Regions from separate parts of the Streptomyces sp. NPDC029151 genome, predicted to be linked through region 1. Evidence: riboswitches for the same ligand, from Rfam matches in the RefSeq annotation. Region 1 holds a riboswitch; each other region holds the start of a gene.
What was found. A riboswitch is a leader RNA that binds a small molecule or an ion and turns the genes downstream of it on or off. The one in region 1 is predicted to bind S-adenosylmethionine.
Positions count from the first base shown of each region.

Region 2: linked by a shared signal. The riboswitch ahead of ACZ4VF_RS02165 (putative leader peptide) and the one ahead of thrC (threonine synthase) in region 1 are both predicted to bind S-adenosylmethionine.
Region 3: linked by a shared signal. The riboswitch ahead of ACZ4VF_RS09760 (aminotransferase class V-fold PLP-dependent enzyme) and the one ahead of thrC (threonine synthase) in region 1 are both predicted to bind S-adenosylmethionine.

Region 1 is NZ_JBVHWQ010000006.1:440,616-446,896, reverse strand. Features, by position in the region: gene otsB (trehalose-phosphatase) at 1-271, shown strand, start outside; gene ACZ4VF_RS24405 (alpha,alpha-trehalose-phosphate synthase (UDP-forming)) at 259-1,698, opposite strand; gene ACZ4VF_RS24400 (glucosyl-3-phosphoglycerate synthase) at 1,773-2,717, opposite strand; SAM riboswitch class I at 2,874-3,017, shown strand; gene thrC (threonine synthase) at 3,036-4,319, shown strand; gene ACZ4VF_RS24390 (MoaD/ThiS family protein) at 4,468-4,743, shown strand; gene ACZ4VF_RS24385 (cold-shock protein) at 5,192-5,395, shown strand; gene groL (chaperonin GroEL) at 5,695-6,281, shown strand, end outside.
Region 2 is NZ_JBVHWQ010000001.1:534,045-540,325, forward strand. Features, by position in the region: gene ACZ4VF_RS02145 (tryptophan dimethylallyltransferase family protein) at 1-65, shown strand, start outside; gene ACZ4VF_RS02150 (hypothetical protein) at 831-983, shown strand; gene ACZ4VF_RS02155 (vanadium-dependent haloperoxidase) at 1,052-2,314, opposite strand; gene ACZ4VF_RS02160 (putative leader peptide) at 2,374-2,448, opposite strand; SAM riboswitch class IV at 2,627-2,736, shown strand; gene ACZ4VF_RS02165 (putative leader peptide) at 2,803-2,886, shown strand; gene ACZ4VF_RS02170 (DUF1684 domain-containing protein) at 3,085-3,909, shown strand; gene ACZ4VF_RS02175 (LLM class flavin-dependent oxidoreductase) at 3,957-4,997, shown strand; gene ACZ4VF_RS02180 (hypothetical protein) at 5,489-5,746, shown strand; gene ACZ4VF_RS02185 (DUF5302 domain-containing protein) at 5,941-6,183, opposite strand.
Region 3 is NZ_JBVHWQ010000002.1:441,583-447,863, forward strand. Features, by position in the region: gene ACZ4VF_RS09750 (Lrp/AsnC family transcriptional regulator) at 1-81, shown strand, start outside; gene ACZ4VF_RS09755 (protein kinase domain-containing protein) at 78-2,312, opposite strand; gene ACZ4VF_RS09760 (aminotransferase class V-fold PLP-dependent enzyme) at 2,483-3,844, opposite strand; SAM riboswitch class IV at 3,978-4,094, opposite strand; gene trpD (anthranilate phosphoribosyltransferase) at 4,167-5,231, opposite strand; gene qcrB (cytochrome bc1 complex cytochrome b subunit) at 5,353-6,281, opposite strand, start outside.

The sequences.
Region 1 (6,281 bases):
GCTGCGCCCGCCCGGCATGGACAAGGGCGTGGCCCTCCTCGACCACGCCCGCGCCCTGAAGGCCGGCAGCGTCGTCTACGCCGGCGACGACCTCGGCGACCTGCCCGCCTTCGCCGCCGTCGAGGAACTCCGCGCCGAGGGCACCCCCGGCCTGCTGGTGTGCAGCGGCAGCAGCGAGGTCACGGAACTGGCGGAACGCGCCGACCTGGTGGTGGACGGCCCGGAGGGGGTCGTGGACCTGCTCAGGACACTGGCCGCTCAGCTCGGCTGAGAGGTCAGCGCCTCCAGCTGGTCCAGGAACCACCGGGCCGGCGGCAGCGCGGTCGCCGCGGCCGCGAGCCGCTTCGAGCGCTCCGCCCGTTCGCCGGCCGGCAGGGTCAGCGCCTCGTGCAGGGCCCGGGCCGTCCCGTCGATGTCGTACGGATTCACCGTGAACGCGTCCTCGCCCAGCTCCTCGTAGGCCCCCGCCTCCCGCGACAGCACCAGCGCGCAGCCCGCGTCGGAGACGACCGGGACCTCCTTGGCGACCAGGTTCATGCCGTCGCGGATGGGGTTCACCAGGGCCACGTCGGCCAGCCGGTACGCGGCCAGGGAGCGGGCGAAGTCGTCCTTCACGTGCAGCACGACCGGCGTCCAGCCCGCCGTGCCGTACCGCTCGTTGATCTCGTCCGCGACCCGCCGCACCTCGGCGGTGTAGTCGCGGTACACGGCGAGGTCCTGCCGGGACGGGTAGGCGAAGGCCACGTGGACGACCTTCTCCCGCCACTCGGGGTGGTCCTCCAGCAGCTGCCGGTACGCCAGCAGCCCGCGCACGATGTTCTTGGATAGCTCGGTGCGGTCCACCCGGACGATCGTCCTGCGGCCCTCCCCGATCTCCTCCCGCAGCGCCGCCATCCGCTCGTCCACGTCCGGCCGGTGCGCCCGCTCGCGCAGGAAGTCGGCGTCCGCGCCGAGCCCGTGCACCCCGATCCGGGTGCCGGACGGGATGCCGGGCCCGAGCACCGCGTGACAGCAGTCGGTGAACGCGTCCGCCCACCGCCGGGTCAGGAACGCCGCCCGGTCGGCACCGAGGATCCCGCCGAGCAGCTCGGCCGCGATGTCGTCGGGCAGGACGCGGAAGTAGTCCGGCGGCGCCCACGGGGTGTGCGAGAAGTGGCCGATGCGCAGGTCGGGACGGAGCCGGCGGAGCATCCGGGGGGCGAGGGCCAGGTGGTAGTCCTGGATCAGCACCGCCGCGCCCTCGGCGGCCTCCTCCGCCAGCGCCTCGGCGAACGCCCGGTTGTAGGCCTCGTACGACCCCCACTGCCGGCGGAACTCCGCGTCGAAGACCGGCTCCAGCGGGGTCTGGTACAGCATGTGGTGGACGAACCACAGCACCGAGTTGGCGATCCCGTTGTACGCCTCGGCGTGCACGGTCGCGTCGATGTCGAGCATCCGCACCCGCTGCCCGCCGGTGTCCTCGGCCGGCAGCAGCCCGCCGTCCGCGCGCCGCACCGCCGCCCGGTCGCCGTCGCCGAGCGCGGCGCAGACCCAGACCGAGCCCGCGTCCGAGCCGATGGCGGACAGCCCCGAGACCAGGCCGCCGCCGCCCCGTCTGGCGTGCAGCGCACCGCCCTCGCCCACCTGATAGGAGACCGGGCCGCGATTCGACGCGACCAGCACCTGAGCCTTGTCACCAGCAGCACGCGTGAAAGCCATACGCCTCAACCTAGCCCGGCCCCCAAACCCTCAAACGTAGGGCTCGCCAGGCGGAAGGACCGTATACGGCACGTTCACGCCACCTTCCGTTCGGCGTACTCCGCGATCTCCACCATGGGCGGCCGTTCCTCGGTGTCCACCGAGTAGGTACGCGGCTCGAACCCGTCCTGCCCCCGCTCGAACTGGGTGAGGGAGGGCCGGACGAGGTGCCCGCGCGCGAGCCGCAGCTGGGCCGTGCGGTAGATCGCCGCCGCCATCCTCCCGAGTGCCTGCCCGTCCTGGTGCCGGTGCTTGCGCACGCCCACGTCGACCTGGGCCAGCGCGTCCAGGCCCACCAGGTGCAGCGCGTCGACCAGCATGCCCAGCTCCACGCCGTAGCCCACGGGGAACGGCAGCTGCTCCAGCAGGGAGCGGCGGGCCGCGTACTCGCCGCCCAGCGGCTGCACGAACCCGGCCAGCTGCGGCCAGTGCATGTTCAGCAGCGGACGGGCCATGAGCTCGGTGACCCGGCCGCCCTGCCCGGCACCGCCGGCGAGCGGGCGGTCGTACATGCCCTTGACCAGGTCGACGTCCGGGTCGGTGAGCAGCGGGCCGACGATCCCGGTGACGAAGTCGGAGGAGAACTCCCTCAGGTCCGCGTCGATGAAACAGACGATGTCCCCGCCGGTCACCAGCAGCGAGCGCCACAGCACCTCGCCCTTGCCGGGGACGGCGGGGATGCGCGGCAGGATGTCGTCGCGGTGCACGACCCGGGCGCCGGCGCGGGCGGCGACCTCGGAGGTGCGGTCGGTGGAGCCGGAGTCGACGACCACGACCTCGTCGACGAGCGGCACCCGCTCCACGAGGTCGTGCCGGATGACCGCGACGATGTCGCCGACGGTCTCCTCCTCGTTGAGGGCGGGCAGGACGACGCTGATCGTCTGGCCGGTGCGCTGCTTGGCGGCCAGCACCTGGTGCAGCGGGCGGTCGGCCACGGACCAGGAGCGGGTGCTCAGCCAGCGCTCGACTTCTTCCAGCACGGTCGGCGGCTCCTCACTGTCACGACCACACGCCACCGTGTGATCCATCTCGCGGTTCGGACGACTATCTCAACTGTCCTGGCCTTCGGTTACAGTCTTGAACAACGCCGATGACCATCGCATGTCGGGGGTCGGCCGGCGTTCACAACCGCATACCGCTCATCCAGAGGGGCAGAGGGACACGGCCCGATGAAGCCCCGGCAACCCTCCAGCCGATTCTCGTCTTTCACAGCGAGGCTCCCGGCTAGGGAAGGTGCCAAATCCGTCTCACGGCGAGATGCGTCGTGAGGAAGATGAGGAGAAAGGGCCTCGCCTCACATGGCTGTGCAGACAGTTGCAACCTCCAGCGAATCCACCGTCGACCTCGGCCCCGCCGCGGCACTGAGCTGTCGCGAGTGCGGCCACCGGGTGCCGCTCGGCCCGGTCTTCGCCTGCGAGGAGTGCTTCGGCCCGCTCGAGATCGCCTACGACTTCTCCGCCTACGACACCGAGGAACTGCGCCGTCGCATCGAGGCCGGTCCCGCGAACATCTGGCGGTACGCGCCGCTGCTGCCGGTGCCCGCGGACGTCGCCGGCAAGCCCAACCTGAACCCCGGCTGGACCAAGCTCGTCAAGGCCGACAACCTGGCGCGCGAGCTGGGCGTGACCGGCGGGCTCTACGTGAAGGACGACTCCGGCAACCCGACCCACTCCTTCAAGGACCGGGTCGTCGCCCAGGCCCTGGAGGCCGCCCGCGCCTTCGGCTTCACCACCCTCTCCTGCTCCTCCACCGGCAACCTGGCCGGTGCCGTCGGCGCCGCCGCCGCCCGGGCCGGCTTCCGCTCCTGCGTGTTCATCCCGCACGACCTGGAGCAGGGCAAGGTCGTCATGGCCGCGGTCTACGGCGGTGAGCTGGTCGGCATCGACGGCAACTACGACGACGTGAACCGCTTCTGCTCCGAGCTGATCGGCGACCCGGCCGGCGAGGGCTGGGGCTTCGTCAACGTCAACCTGCGGCCGTACTACGCGGAGGGCTCCAAGACCCTCGCGTACGAGATCGCCGAGCAGCTGGGCTGGCGCCTGCCCGACCAGCTGGTCGTCCCGATCGCCTCCGGCTCCCAGCTCACGAAGATCGACAAGGGGCTCCAGGAGCTGATCAGGCTGGGGCTGGTCGAGGACAGGCCCTACAAGATCTTCGGCGCGCAGGCCGAGGGCTGCTCCCCGGTGTCCACCGCCTTCAAGGCCGGCCACGACGTGGTCCGCCCGCAGAAGCCGGACACCATCGCCAAGTCCCTGGCCATCGGCAACCCGGCCGACGGTCCGTACGTCCTGGACATCGCCCGCCGCACCGGCGGTGCCGTGGAGGACGTGACGGACGCCGAGATCGTGGACGCCATCAAGCTGCTGGCCCGCACCGAGGGCGTCTTCGCGGAGACGGCCGGCGGGGTGACCGTCGGCGTCACCCGCAAGCTGCTCGAGGCGGGCCTGCTGGACCCGGCGAAGACCACGGTCGTCCTCAACACCGGCGACGGCCTGAAGACCCTGGACGCGGTGGCCGGGACCGGCCTGACCGCCACGATCCGCCCCACCCTGGACTCCTTCCGAGAGGCCGGCCTCGCATGACGGGCGCCGCGCCGGGAGGCCGCACACACCCCGCCGGCCGGTGGGGGCCGGTCGCGCCCGCGCGGCGGCAGCCGCACACTCGTCACAGCCCCGCCCCCCTGGGGCACCGCCCCGCCGCACCCGTGAACCCGACCGGAGGTCCGACCGCATGAGCGTGACCGTTCGCATCCCCACCATCCTGCGCACCTACACCGGCGGGCAGGCCGAGGTCGCCGCCGAGGGCGCGACGCTCGCCGAGGTCATCGCCGACCTGGAGAAGAACCACACGGGCATCGCCGCGCGCGTGCTGGACGACCAGGGCAAGCTGCGCCGCTTCGTGAACGTGTACGTCAACGACGACGACGTCCGTTTCGAGCAGGGCCTGGAGACGGTGACCCCGGACGGCGCCGGCGTGTCGATCATTCCGGCGGTCGCGGGCGGCTGAGCCGTCCATATGTCCGCTCATTACCTTCGGTAACGTCGATTACCGAGTGTCTGTCGGATTGCCCTCTCCGTGAGAGAAGCGGAGGGGGCAATTCTGTGTGATTGAGCGCGGTAGAGTTGGGGAACACGGCCGGGACCCCCGGGTCGCGGGCCCGGAAAACATGCCGCGCGCCCCGACAAGAAGTAGCCAAAGTGTGCGGGTTCTCTGTGGCTTTTGCGGCTTTTATGGAGCCCGACTTGCCCCGAATCCGGGTGAATTCTCCCCAGATTCCTGACCCCTCGCGTCCAGAATTCTCGTCCGATTGACCTGTTGCAGACGGCAGTTGGACAGATACATTCAGCCGCGGTCGACGCGTTCCGGCGCACGCCCCCGACCAATGGGGGGTGAGGTCTGACCCGGGTCCGCGAAGTGTGGATCTGTGCAAGGGCCAGTAATAGGGGAGTTAGGCATGGCTCAGGGCACCGTCAAGTGGTTCAACGCGGAGAAGGGGTACGGCTTCATCGCGGTCGACGGTGGTGCGGACGTCTTCGTCCACTACAGCGCCATTCAGATGGACGGCTACCGCACCCTGGAAGAGGGCCAGCGGGTCGAGTTCGAGATCTCGCAGGGCCAGAAGGGCCCGCAGGCCGACATGGTTCGCGTCACCGCCTGAACGTTTCTTGTCCGAAGGGCCCGCACCTCGCAGAGGGTGCGGGCCCTTCGCCGTACCCGGACGGCTCTGTTCGCGGGTGGCTGACGGGGACGCCGTACCCCGCCGGGCGCTTGCACTCGACCATGCCGAGTGCTAATCATTGGCGTTAGCACTCTGAAGGTGAGAGTGACAGCGAAGGACCGGGTCGGTGAGGCCCGCGGGCCGTGTGGTGCAAGGGATCACGAGGCCGGCGAGCCGTCCGTCGCGGGCGCGGGCGCGGTCCGAAGGAATCACCCCCAGTCCTGGAGGGACCACTTCACATGGCCAAGATCATCGCGTTCGACGAGGAGGCGCGGCGCGGCCTCGAGCGCGGCATGAACCAGCTCGCGGACGCCGTGAAGGTGACGCTCGGCCCCAAGGGCCGCAACGTCGTCCTCGAGAAGAAGTGGGGCGCCCCCACGATCACCAACGATGGTGTCTCCATCGCCAAGGAGATCGAGCTCGAGGACCCGTACGAGAAGATCGGCGCCGAGCTGGTCAAGGAAGTCGCCAAGAAGACGGACGACGTCGCCGGTGACGGTACGACCACCGCGACCGTGCTCGCCCAGGCCCTGGTCAAGGAAGGCCTGCGCAACGTCGCCGCCGGCGCCAACCCGATGGCTCTGAAGCGCGGTATCGAGAAGGCCGTCGAGGCCGTCTCCGCCGCCCTGCTGGAGCAGGCGAAGGACGTCGAGACCAAGGAGCAGATCGCCTCCACCGCGTCCATCTCCGCCGCCGACACCCAGATCGGCGAGCTGATCGCCGAGGCCATGGACAAGGTCGGCAAGGAAGGCGTCATCACCGTCGAGGAGAGCAACACCTTCGGCCTGGAGCTCGAGCTCACCGAGGGCATGCGCTTCGACAAGGG
Region 2 (6,281 bases), on a different contig from region 1:
GGCTCTCACTGGACCCGCAACGCCGCTGGCCGGAACTCTGTTGGCCGTCGCCCCTCCGCGCCTGACGGGTAAGGCGTCAGGCCCTAGCCTCGCGCTTTCACGACATGGCCTTCCAAGGCATGATCTCGGCATCCAGATCCGCACCCTCCCCGAGGTCATCGACCACCTCGGCGCCAGCGGAGAGACCGGAATCAATGACGGCACCGGGATCAGGACGTCCGTGCGCCGCTTCGCCCGACCGGGAAGCCGACGCGCTATAGCGGGTGGGCGCTCACCTAGTGACGGGTCGGCCACGTTCGAGTCCTCTCGCCCAGCGAAACACTCCTGCCGACGCTAGGAAGTTTGAGGTCGGACTGCTTCGGGCTGCGTGGCAGAGGTTGTCATGGCGCACCGGCAAGCCGCCTGTGTCAGCACCATGCGCGACCGCCAGCTGGTATGCCTCCACGAACAACCCAAGAGGCTGATGCTGACCGTTTGCTGACCAAACCCCGTCTCCACGCCACTGACTCGCGCAAACGTCCAAATGCTAGATCTTGGACTTGAACATGGTGCGCAGCATGTTGAACTCCTGGAAGACGGCTCCCTGCCTGCTTTGTGCAGGTCAAGGGCGGTCTTCACTGTACACCGGCACGCGTCGGAGTCGATGACTGTGAGGAACGTCGCTCCACTCGGGCAAGCAGGCTCCGGACCTCGGCCGCCGACCTGACTGACGCGGCATCAGGGGCACGAACGCCGGCAGGTCACTTCCCGGCACACAACCGGCGCCGGCAGGTCCGGGCGGCGATCACCGGTGACACCCTGCTGGGCACCAGCCGGGTCCTGTTGACCTGATGTGTACGACGCGTACGGAGCCCCTGCACGAGACGGACGCGGGCGCTCTCCGTCCCAGCGCCCCCACCGCCCGCCTCGCGCCCACCGCCGAACGGGGGCCGCGCCGGCGCTTCGCGCTCGCCGTGGACGGCGCCGAACGCGCCGCACCGTGACCGGTCCACCAGCTCGTCGAGTAACGAGGTGCGGGTCGGGGCCGCCGGGTGGCCGCATCCCGGATCGTTCACGACACGCCGAACAGACGTTCCGCGTTGCGCAGCGCGTGCCCTGCCACCCGCTTGCCGAGGGCGAGGCCGGCCACGTCGGCCGAGCGGGTGTGGATGCCGGAGTAGACGCGGGCGTCCTCGTTGTCCTGGGACAGCTGACTCCAGGCCGTGTAGGTGCGCGTCACTCCGGGGGCGGTGGGGCTGGTCAGCTCGAACGGTGCGGTCCGCGGCCCGGTGAGCTCCGTGAGGATCGTTTCCGCCGCGCCCGCATAGGTGTTGTGGCCGCTGGGGTAGTCGGGGTGGGCCGGCGTGACGTGCAGCGGCGTCCAGTCGGGGTCGGGGTCGATCGTGCCGGCGCGGACGGCCGTGACGGGGCGCCAGCGCAGGTACGCGTACTTGGTGTCGGAGGTGGCGATCTGCGTGTCCACCAGGGCGATGTGGAACAGCGCCACCAGCGCGGCCCGTGCGGGGACGGAGCGTGGCGACCGGGCCAGGGCCACCCTCAGCGGTTCGGTGTACAGCGTCAGTGAGGAGCCCAGCCAGAAGGTGGCGGTCTCGGTCTGCAGCGCTGTGCGCACGGTGCTGTCCACGGCCCCGTACGCCCGCACCTCGGCCAGGTCGGCACGGTAGCGCGCGGAGTCCAGGGCGGGCGGTGCGGGCAGCCGGTACTGGTCGGGGCCGTCCAGCAGGAAGGGTCTCGCGAGCCGGTTGCCGTACTGTGCGGCGGGGGCATAGGCGGGCGGCGTCGGCTGCCACACGCCGGGAGCCGCGGGCGGCACGGTGAAGGGCGCGTTGACCGAGGCCGGGTCGAGACCGTCGCCCTCGCGGGAAGCGAGGGCCAGCCGTGCTTGGCGCGCACCGGCCGCCACACCCTTCGACTTGGCCGACCCGTCCGGGACGCGGTCCAGAGTGGTTCGCAACGCGGCGTCCAGGTCCTGGGCGCGGGACGGGACCAGGGCCAGCAAGGCGTCGTGTACGGCGGACGCCAGGGCCGCGTCCTGGAAGTCCCTCCGGTCGACGCCGGGCGGCACCTCGCGGGTGGCTCGGGCCGCCGCGAGCCAACTGATGGCCCAGGTACGGTTGTTGGTGATCTGGGTGGCGGCGCCGGCGGCCGCGATGGTGGCGGCCGTCAGGTCGTACCAGTCGAGCGCCACGGACGGGCGCGAGGTGCGTTCGCCCGCCACGGCAGCCGTGGCGGACGGGACGGTGACGAAGGCGGCCAGCAGGGCGGCCGAGCCCAGCGCCCTCAGGGCGGAGCGGCGGGTGGTGAGCGGGTGCACGGGTACTCCCTCGCGGATGTGCGGTGACTGCTGTTGACCGGGGCGCAGGTGAGGGACAGTCAGTTACACAGCGCGGCGGCGACACGCAGCAGATCAACGGCGCGCCGCCGGGTGAACCGCAGGGAGATCGGCATGCCGGGGACGCTATCCACGCCCCAATCCCCGGTCAACAGAAGGAGATCGCCTCCCTGACATTGCAATCACGGCTTCGCGTCCCCGCCATACGCCCGTTACCGAGTACCTGTCGGGACGAAGTGACGGCTCGTCTCTCGGCATTGACGGGCCGCGACGGCGATGGGTAGCTTTTCAACCGGCATCGAGTGTCAGCGTCAAGCCCTGGCTTGCTGACCGGCAACCCTCCGGCGCGGTGGGGTGCTCCAGGTGAAAGCCCGGCCGGGTCGCCGATCCGGCAAGCGCGTGGCGCCGTGGCAGGGGCCTGGGACAGAGGGGTGAGCGTGTTGTACAGCAGCGTCCCCGGTCCCTCCCTCGTGTGTGCGGCGGCTTTCTCCCGGTTCTCCCGCCGACGCCACATCGATCTGCAGCGCATCACCAGCTGTCTGTGTCATGGCTGACCGCGTCCCGCCGGCTGTCTGAGGACGTTCAGCGCTGTTCGACGCCCGCGGCGCTCTTCTGTCGTGCCCGCCCCGGCCCCACGAGGGCTTTCGTGTTCACCCACCTCCGCCACAGCGACATCCGCGAGCTGCTCGCGGTGGTCCCCGCGGCCGCCATGCCACGGCCGCATCCCCGCCGATGCAAGCAAGGGAGCCCGCATGACCGTTCACGACACCACCGCAGACCTGTCCGCCTTCACCCGCGACTGGCAGGAATGGCACACGAGGCAGGAAGCTGGACTCGCCGCCCCGCACGGGTTCCTCGCGATCACCGGGCTGCACTGGCTGGGTGAGGAGCCGCAGCGTCTCCCGGACGCTCCGGGCGCCTGGTCGACCGGGGCAGACGGGGTCGTCGTCATCCTCGACGACGGTGAGGAACTGGTCGTGGACGGCGCCCCCGTCCGCGGCGAGCACCGCTTCGGGGTGCTCCCGGAGCGCGGCGGAGTCAACGCGGTCTGGGGCGACGCCGTGATCGAGGTGGCCAAGCGCGGCGGACACGACATCGTCCGTCCCCGGCACCCGGACAACCCCTTGCGCACCGCCTTCACCGGCACGCCCGCCTATGCCCCGCATCCCCGCTGGACGGTGACCGGCCGCTACACGGCCTTCGACGAGCCACGACCGACGACCGTGGGCGCGGCGGTCGAGGGCCTCGAGCACGTGTACGACGCGCCGGGCCGGGTCGAGTTCGAACTGGACGGGCGGTCCCACGCCCTCACCGCGTTCCCCGGACACAGCCCGGGGAGTCTGCTGGTGCTGTTCACCGACGCGACGTCCGGGGTGACCACCTACGCCGCCAACCGGGCCCTCGCCTCGCCCCCGCCCGCCGCCGACGGCACGGTCGTCCTGGACTTCAACCGGGCGGCGAACCTGCCGTGCGCCTACACCGATCTGGCCACCTGCCCGCTGCCGCCGGCAGAGAACCGGCTGCCCGTGGCGATCGAGGCCGGGGAGAAGATCCCCCGTGAGCGGGGCGGCTCCTGAACACCTTGCGCCACCGAGGGGACCACGACGTAGAGGGCGGACACCGCATGAGCACACCCACGATCAGCTCGCTGGCCTTTCTCACCCCGGGCAACTTCGCCGATGACGACCCGTACACCGGCCTGGAGGAAACCCTGCGGCTGTTCGAGTACGGCGAACGGCTCGGCTTCGACGGTGCCTGGATCCGGCAACGCCATCTCGAACACGGTGTCGGCTCGGCCGCGGTGTTCCTCGCCGCCGCCGGCCAGCGCACCGAGCGGGTCGAACTGGGGACCGCGGTCATCCCGATCGGGTACGAGAACCCGTTCCGCCTCGCCGAGGACCTGGCGCTCGCCGACGTACTGTCCCGCGGCCGCCTGCAGGCCGGCTTCAGCACCGGCATGCCGCACGCCGAACTCCTCGGTGACCTGGTCCACGACGGGGACTGGCACAGCTTCGACCTGTCGTACGGCAGGATCGCCCGTGTCATCGACCACCTGCGCGGCGACTATCTCGGCGACCCCGACACGGTCATCCGGTCGCCGGGCAACACCCAGCGGCCGCGCCTGCAGCCGCACGCCCCCGGCCTGGTGGACCGGGTCTGGTACGGCGGGGGAAGTCTGCGCTCGATCCGCTGGGCCGCCGAGCACGGCCTGAACCTGCTCAGCGGCAACATCGTGACGGGTGAGGGCACCGACGACTTCACCACGGCCCAGCTCGCCCTGCTCTCCGAACACCGGCGGTTGATCACCGGCGACCGCTCTCCACGGGTGGCGTTGGGACGGGTGATCGTGCCGTTCGACAGCGCGGACGCGACGACCCGGGCCCGCTACCGTGAGTACGCGGCCAGTCGGCACGCACGCACCCTGGCGCCGCAGGGCCCGAAGCGCACCCTGTTCGCCCCGGACGTGGTGGGAACCTCGGACCAGATCCTGGAGCAGCTGACCGCTGACCCCGTGGTCGCGGCCGTCTCGGAGCTGCGCCTGGAGCTGCCCTACGAGTTCGAACGGGCCGACTACGAGCAGATCCTGCACGACGTACGGCACTCGATCGCGCCCGAGCTGGGCTGGCGGCCCGCCTCCGCGCTGCTGCACGAGGCGGGCCGATGAGCCCCGGTCCGCGGGAGCCGCCGTGAGGCATGGGATCCACACCCGGGAGCCGTTTCGCCGACGGCCACCGCTTCCGCCGATGCCGGGGCGTACGAGGTGCCGGTGTGCTGGGCGGCTGCCGGGGCAGTGCTGGACCGTGCTCCATGCGTCCCGACGAACGACACTGGGGTGCCACCTCTTCGGCCGCAGAGCGATCAGGTCGCTGCGGAAGCCTGCCTGCCCGACGCCCTCGGCATCGACCGCTGGGCCCTGATGGCCGGCCGCACCATGGACGGCATGCACGGAAACTGGTGCAGCGCTTGGACGCCGGCAGCTGTGCGGTGCCGGCGGACGCCATGAACACCCACCACACGGGCCGCGGTCGCGGCGGTACGCGTCGACGCTCGTGCCTTTGACGCGCGCGTCAGGGATTAGCGTCTGGGCGCCGACAGCCGGAGCGGTCCGGCCGGCACGGCCCACGCTCACCCTCGAATCCGTTCAGGAGCCCCGACATGGCCGCTGTCCTGCCTTCCACGACCCGCGAGATCCTGCTGGCCGACCTGCCCGGCGGGCTGCCGGGGCCCGAGCACCTCACGATCACGGGGAAGCCGGTCCCCGTTCCCGGTCCGGGACAAGTCGTCGTCCGGAACCGGTACTTCCTCGTGTTCCGGGGCTGCGCGCGCCCGGCGCCCCCGGTCGGGCTGTCCGAGGCAGGCACTGCGCCGGCGCCTGCCGACGACGAGTCCCGCGTCGGCGGCCGGAGGTGCTGACCGGCAATGGCAGTGCGGCGGCGCCATCGACCCGCGTCAGCCGCCATGGGGCCCGTCCGCGGGCGAGACCGCCGGCTACGCCCCGCCCGCGACCCGCGCATGGACATGCGCAGGCCGCGGGCCACGGCACCGGACGCGCGAGTGGGCGGCGCGCAGAGTGCCGGTGAGGCGGCCGGAGGGCGGAACCGGCCGGCTCAGCCGCCGCTCTTACGCCTGAACGATCGCTGGTTCGCAGCCGGTCCGTGCGCTGCACGCACCTTGGACGCATCCGGGTTGGCGGCGACGTCGGCCGCGTCCGCCTGCGCACCGCGCTTGCGCGCCAGGGCTTCACGGAACTTGCGCTTGAGGTCGTAGTTGCCGTCGCTGTCCGGCGACAGGGGGGACGTCTCGGGGACTGCCGGCTCCGAACCTTCCGTGATGACGGGCTCTTCAGTCATGGTGACCTCCTGGGTTCGGGGGTGGGCCAGCACAGCTTGTCATGCCGGGCGGGGTGCGGGACGCCGGCACCGTCGTCCAGCTCCGTTTTGGCGGGTTT
Region 3 (6,281 bases), on a different contig from region 1:
GCCACGGACACCCACGTCGCCTTCCGCACCTACTCCCAGCACGACCTGGAAGCCGCCTTCGCGATCGGGCTCGACAACTAGGGGGTCCGTCCGGCCGCCCCCTGGCCGCCGAGCTGCACCGCGGCGATGCCCGTGCCCGAGGGGACGTAGAGGCGGCCGGCGTGGGCGACCGGCGTGTGCTGGTCGTCGCCCGCGTCACGGCCGAGGGCCGCGCTCCAGCGCTGCTTCCCGCCCAGGTCCAGTGCCCGGACCCGGTCGCCGGCGCGGACGTACACGGTCTCGCCGGCCACGACCGCCCGCGGCTGGGCCGCGCTCCCCTTCAGGTCGTACGTCCAGGCGCGCGAGCCGTCCGCCGCCCGGACGGCGTACACGACGCCCTGTTCCGTGCCGACGGCCAGTGCGCGGCCGCCCGCGCCGAGCGGCCCGGTGTCGGTCTCCCTGCGCCACAGCCGGCGGCCGTCCGGGACACGGAACCCCTGGCGCTCGGCGGCGGTGTCCGCGAACAGGGTGGTGCCCGCGACGGCGACGGCCGTGACGTCCGTGCCCGCGGACACCTGCCACGTGCGGGAGCCGTCCCGCGCGTCCAGCGCCAGCAGGACGTCGCCGTAGCTGCCGGTGCAGATCAGCCCGCCCGCGACGAGGGGCGTGCCGGTGGGGCCGGCCGGGGTCCTGGCGGTCCACCTCTCGCTGCCGTCGGAGGCGTAGCGGCGCAGCCCGCCCGCGTCCGTGCCGCCGACGGAGACCAGCACGTCCGAGCCGAGCAGGACCGGGACGGCGTACCTCCGGTCGCCCAGGGTGCGGGTCCACAGCGGGCTGCCGGACGGGCTGACCGCGGTCAGCCTGCGCTCGTCCTCCGCCTCGAACCCCACCACGCAGTACACGGCGTCCCGGGTGGCCACGGGGGTGGAGACGTCGTCGCCGAGCCGGACCTTCCAGCGCTTGGAGCCGTCCCGGGAGACGGCGTGCAGGACGCCGCCGGAGGTGCCGGCGTAGACGACGGAGCCGTCCGGGGACAGCGCGCAGCACGCTCCGTCCAGGCCGCCGATGCCGCCGAGGTCGTAGGTCCAGCGCAGCACCGCGGGCCGGTCGGCGCTCCCGCTCGCCGCCACGGCGGGGACCGAGGCCTGCGACGAGCGGTAGCTGGCGTGCAGGCTCTCGGTGCCGGTGCCCCGCTGCAGCAGCCAGCCGCCGGCACCCGCCCCGGCCACGACGGCCCCGCCGGCGAGGGCCCTCAGCACCCGGCGGCGGCCGGGGGCGACGGGGCCCGGACGGGGGAAGGGGGCGGGTGAGTCGGGGGCGGTGGCGTCGGCGGGAGCGGGGGCCGGTGCGGGGTCCCCGGGGGCGGCGGCGACGGCAGGGGCCGGGGCGGGTGAGCCGGGGCTGGTGGGGTCGGCGGGGACGGGGGCCAGGTACTCCACTCCGCTGGGGCGGTCGTCGGTGGCCGGGCGGGGCCGCGCGGCGGGGCCGTACCAGTCGGGGCGGACGGCCGTGCGCAGCGTCTGCGGGGTGAAGCCGGCGCCCGCCACCACCTCGGCCGGCTCCGGGCGCTCCAGCGGGTCCTCGCGCAGACAGGCCGCCACCAGCGGACGGATGTCCTCCGGGACATGGGAGAGATCGACGTCACGGGTGAGGATGCGCAGCAGGACCACCGAGTCCTGCCCCTCGCCGAAGGGCTCCCGGCCGCCCGCCGCGTAGGCGAGGACCGCGCCGAGGGAGAAGACGTCGCTCGGCGGGCCGACCTGGCCCCCGTTGCGGATCTGCTCCGGGGAGACGTAGCCGACCGAGCCGACGACCGCGCCGGTGCGGGTCAGCGCGGTGGCCTCCAGGGCCCGTACGATCCCGAAGTCGATGACCCGGGGGCCGTCCGGGCCGAGCAGGATGTTCGACGGTTTCAGGTCCCGGTGGACCAGCCCCCTGGCGTGGATGGCGGCCAGCGCCTCGCCGAGCGCGGCGGCGAGGATCCGGACCGCGGGGCCGGGCAGCGCGCCGTGGTCCAGGACCGCGTCCCGCAGATTCGGGCCGGGCACGAACTCCGTGGCCATCCAGGGGCGTTCGGCCTCGGTGTCGGCGTCCACGACCCGTGCGGTGTACGTGCCCGCGCCGCCGACGGTCTGGGCGGCGCGGACCTCGTGGCGGAACCGGGCGCGGAAGGTGCGGTCCTCGGCGTGCTCGGCCCGCACCACCTTCACCGCGAGTCTGAGGCCCGTGCGTGACTCGGCGAGGTAGACCTCGCCCATGCCGCCGGCGCCGAGCCGGTGCGTGACGGTGTACGGGCCGATCTGGCGCGGGTCAGCTGCGCGCAGCGCGTGCACTCCGTGCTCCCCCCGGTCTAGCTGCTGCCAGGGGGAGTGTATGCGGCGCCCTCGGACCGGGGGGCGCCGCCCGGCCGTCCGCCGGGTCCGCGGGTACCGCGCGGGCGGGGCCGGCGTGGTGTCCCGCGCGTCCGGTGGCGCCCCGCGGGGCGCCGCCGCTCACGCCGGTCTCAGACCGCCGGGACGCAGCGGCCGTCCTCCGTGCGGTACCGCCACTTGGCGCCGTCCCGCACCAGTTCCCGCACCGCGTCGACGAAGCGCTCGACGTGTTCGTCGGGGGTGCCGGCGCCGAAGCTGACCCGGATGGCGTTGAGGGACTTCTCGCCGGGGGCCGCCTCGGGGGCGCCGCACTCGCCCTGGCTCTGGGGGTCGCTGCCGAGGAGGGTGCGGACCAGGGGGTGGGCGCAGAAGAGGCCGTCACGGACGCCGATGCCGTACTCGGCGGAGAGGGCGGCGGCGAAGTGGGAGCTGTTCCAGCCCTCGACGACGAAGGAGAGGACGCCGACCCGCGGGGCGTCGTCGCCGAAGAGGGAGAGGATCCGCACCCCGGGGACCTCGGCGAGGCCCTCGCGGACCACGCGGACGAGGTGCTGCTCGCGGGCGACCAGGGTGTCCCAGCCGGCCTCGGTCAGGGCCTTGCAGGCCGAGGCGATGGCGTAGGCGCCGATGACGTTCGGGGAGCCGGCCTCGTGGCGGGCCGCGGTGTCGTGCCACTCGACGGCCACTCCCCCGTCCTCGCGCCGGGTGACCTTGCGGCTGGCGCCGCCGCCCGCGAGGTACGGCTCGGCCGCCTGGAGCCAGTCGGCGCGGCCGGCCAGGACACCGGAGCCGAAGGGGGCGTACAGCTTGTGGCCGGAGAAGGCGATCCAGTCGACGTCGAGGTCGGTGACGGAGACCGGGTGGTGCGGGGCGAGCTGCGCGGCGTCCAGGACGATGCGGGCGCCGTGGGCGTGCGCGGCGGCAGCCAGTTCGCGCACCGGCCACAGCTCGCCGGTGACGTTGGAGGCGCCGGTGACGCAGACCAGGGCCGGGCCGTGGGGGTCGCGGTCGGCGAGGGCCCGCTCCAGGGTCTGAACGGCCTGCCGCGGAGTGCGCGGGGCGTCGAGGCAGGTCACCCGCGCGTCCCGCCAGGGCAGCAGGGACGCGTGGTGCTCGGTCTCGAAGACGAAGACCTCGCAGTCGGCCGGGACCGCCCGGGCGAGGAGGTTGAGGGAGTCCGTCGTGGAGCGGGTGAAGACGACCTGGTCGGTGGGCCGGCAGCCGAGGAAGTCGGCGACCGTGGTCCGCGCGTTCTCGAACAGGTCCGTGGAGAGCTGGGAGAGGTAGCCCGCGCCGCGGTGGACGCTGCCGTAGTACGGGGCGTACGCGGCGACGTCGTCCCAGACGCGCTGGAGCGCGGGGGCGCTGGCCGCGTAGTCCAGGGCGGCGTAGGTGACCTCGCCGCCGGTGACGAGCGGGACGGTGACATCTCGCCCCAGAACGGGCAGAGGGGTGCAAACGGTCTGGTCGGAGGCAGCGCTGGAGACGGACATGGCGGAACTCCCGTGAGACGAGGGGAAGACGAAGAAGAGAGAAAGGGTGTGCGGAGGCGGGGCTCTGCGGCCCTAACGCATTCGCTTGCTCACGGAAGACTCCTCGACGACCAGGATCCCTGGGTTCGTGAGGGATCCGCGCTTGCCGTGCACCTTGCTGTGCACGACCTGGTCTTCACCCGGGGCACCCCGCCACGGACGGAGGGTTGCCGGACAGTCGGCCGGGGCCTCATGACTGTCACTCATGACCTGGTACAGGAACGTACGCGATGTGATCGTCGTCCCGCAACCCGTGTCCGGATCGCGGGACGACGCCCGGGGCCTAGGCGTTGCTGACGGCCACCCAGCGGTCCAGGGTCCGCTTCGCGGCGCCCGAGTCGATCGACTCCGCGGCCTGCGCCATGCCGGCCCGCAGCTGCTCGGCGAGGGGCGCGTCCGTCGGCCGGAGGGCCACCAGGGCCGCCGCCGAGTTCAGCAGGACGGCGTCCCGTACGGCGCCCGTCTCGCCGTCCAGCAGCCGGCGGGCCACCTCCGCGTTGTAGGAGGCGTCGGCGCCGCGCAGGGCGTCCACCGGGACGAGGTCGAGGCCGACGTCCCGCGGGTCGAAGGTCTCCTCCGTCACCTTGCCGTCCCGGACCACCCAGACCCGGGAGGGGGCCGTGACGGTCAGCTCGTCCAGGCCGTCGTCGCCCCGGAACACCAGCGCGGAGTTGCCCCGCTCGGCGAGGACACCGGCGACGATCGGCGCCATCCGGGGGTCGGCCACCCCGACGGCCTGCGCCCGCACCTGGGCCGGGTTGGTGAGCGGGCCCAGCACGTTGAAGGTGGTCCGGATGCCCAACTGGGCCCGGGCCGGGGCCACATGGCGCAGCGACGGGTGGAACCGGACGGCGAAGCAGATGGTGATGCCGGCTTCCTCGGCGACCTCGGCGACCCGCTGCGGAGTCAGGTTGAGGTTGATCCCGAGCTTCTCCAGGACGTCGGAGGAGCCGGAGGCGGAGGACGCGGCGCGGTTGCCGTGCTTGACGACCTTCGTACCCGTGCCGGCGACGACGATCGAGGACATGGTGGAGATGTTCACCGTCTTGGCGCCGTCACCGCCGGTGCCGACGATGTCCACGGCCGGCCCGGGCACCTCGATGACGTTCGCGTGCGCGTACATGGTCCGCACGAGTCCGGTGATCTCCTGGACCGTCTCGCCCTTGGCCCGCAGCGCCACCATGAACGCGGCGATCTGCGCGTCGGTCGCCTCCCCGCGCATGATCACGTCCATCGCCCAGGCCGTGTCGTCGGCGGACAGGTCCCGGCCGTCCAGCAGACCGTTCAGCAGGGCGGGCCAGGAGCGGCCCGCCGCGGTGTCGCCTCCAGCGGGGGTCACAGCGCTCATCAGCCGCTCCTCGTACAGATTCCTGCTCCGTCGTGGACCACCCTATCCAGCCCCGGGCACGGGGAAGGGCCCCGTCCGGGTTACGGACGGGGCCCTTCGGCGTGGCGTGGCGACGCGGGGATCAGTGGTGGCCGTGGCCGCTCGTGATCTCCTTGTACTCCTCGACGGTCGGCTTCGGGATCTGGTTGTCCTCGCCGTAGTAGGCGTTGGAGAGCTTGACGCGCAGCTTCTCCGAGGCACCCACCTTGCGCTCGACACCGTTCTCGTCGACCGTCGGACCGATCTCGGCCGGCCGGTACTGCTCGTGCGCGGTGAGCGTGTGCAGCTGCTCCTGGCTGAGCGGCTCGTGCACCTCGATGAACTCACCGTGCGGCAGCCGCTTGATGATGCCGGTCTCGCGACCGTGCAGCACCTTGTCGCGGTCGCGGCGCTGCAGGCCGAGGCAGATCCGCTTGGTGACGATGAACGCGATGACCGGTCCGGCGAAGAAGGCGATCCGGACGAACCAGGTGACGGCGTTGATCGACAGGTGGAAGTGGGTGGCGAAGAGGTCGTTGCCACCGCCGACCAGGCCCACCATGTAGACCGTCACCCAGGCGACACCGAACGCGGTACGGGTCGGGGCGTTGCGCGGGCGGTCCAGGATGTGGTGCTCGCGCTTGTCGCCGGTGACCCAGGACTCGATGAACGGGTAGACCGCGATCGCCGCCAGGACGAGACCGAAGAGCACCAGCGGGATGAACACGCCCAGGACGAGCGTGTGACCCCAGAAGTTGATCTCCCAGCCCGGCATGTAGCGGACCAGACCCTCGGCGAAGCCCATGTACCAGTCGGGCTGGGCGCCGGTGGACACCTGGTCCGGACGGTAGGGGCCCATGGCCCAGATCGGGTTGATCTGCGCGACCGCCGCGATGGCCGCGATGACACCGAAGACCAGGAAGAAGAAGCCTCCGGCCTTGGCCATGTACACCGGCAGCAGCGGCATGCCGACGACGTTCTTCTCGGACTTCCCGGGACCCGCGAACTGCGTGTGCTTGTGGTAGAAGACCA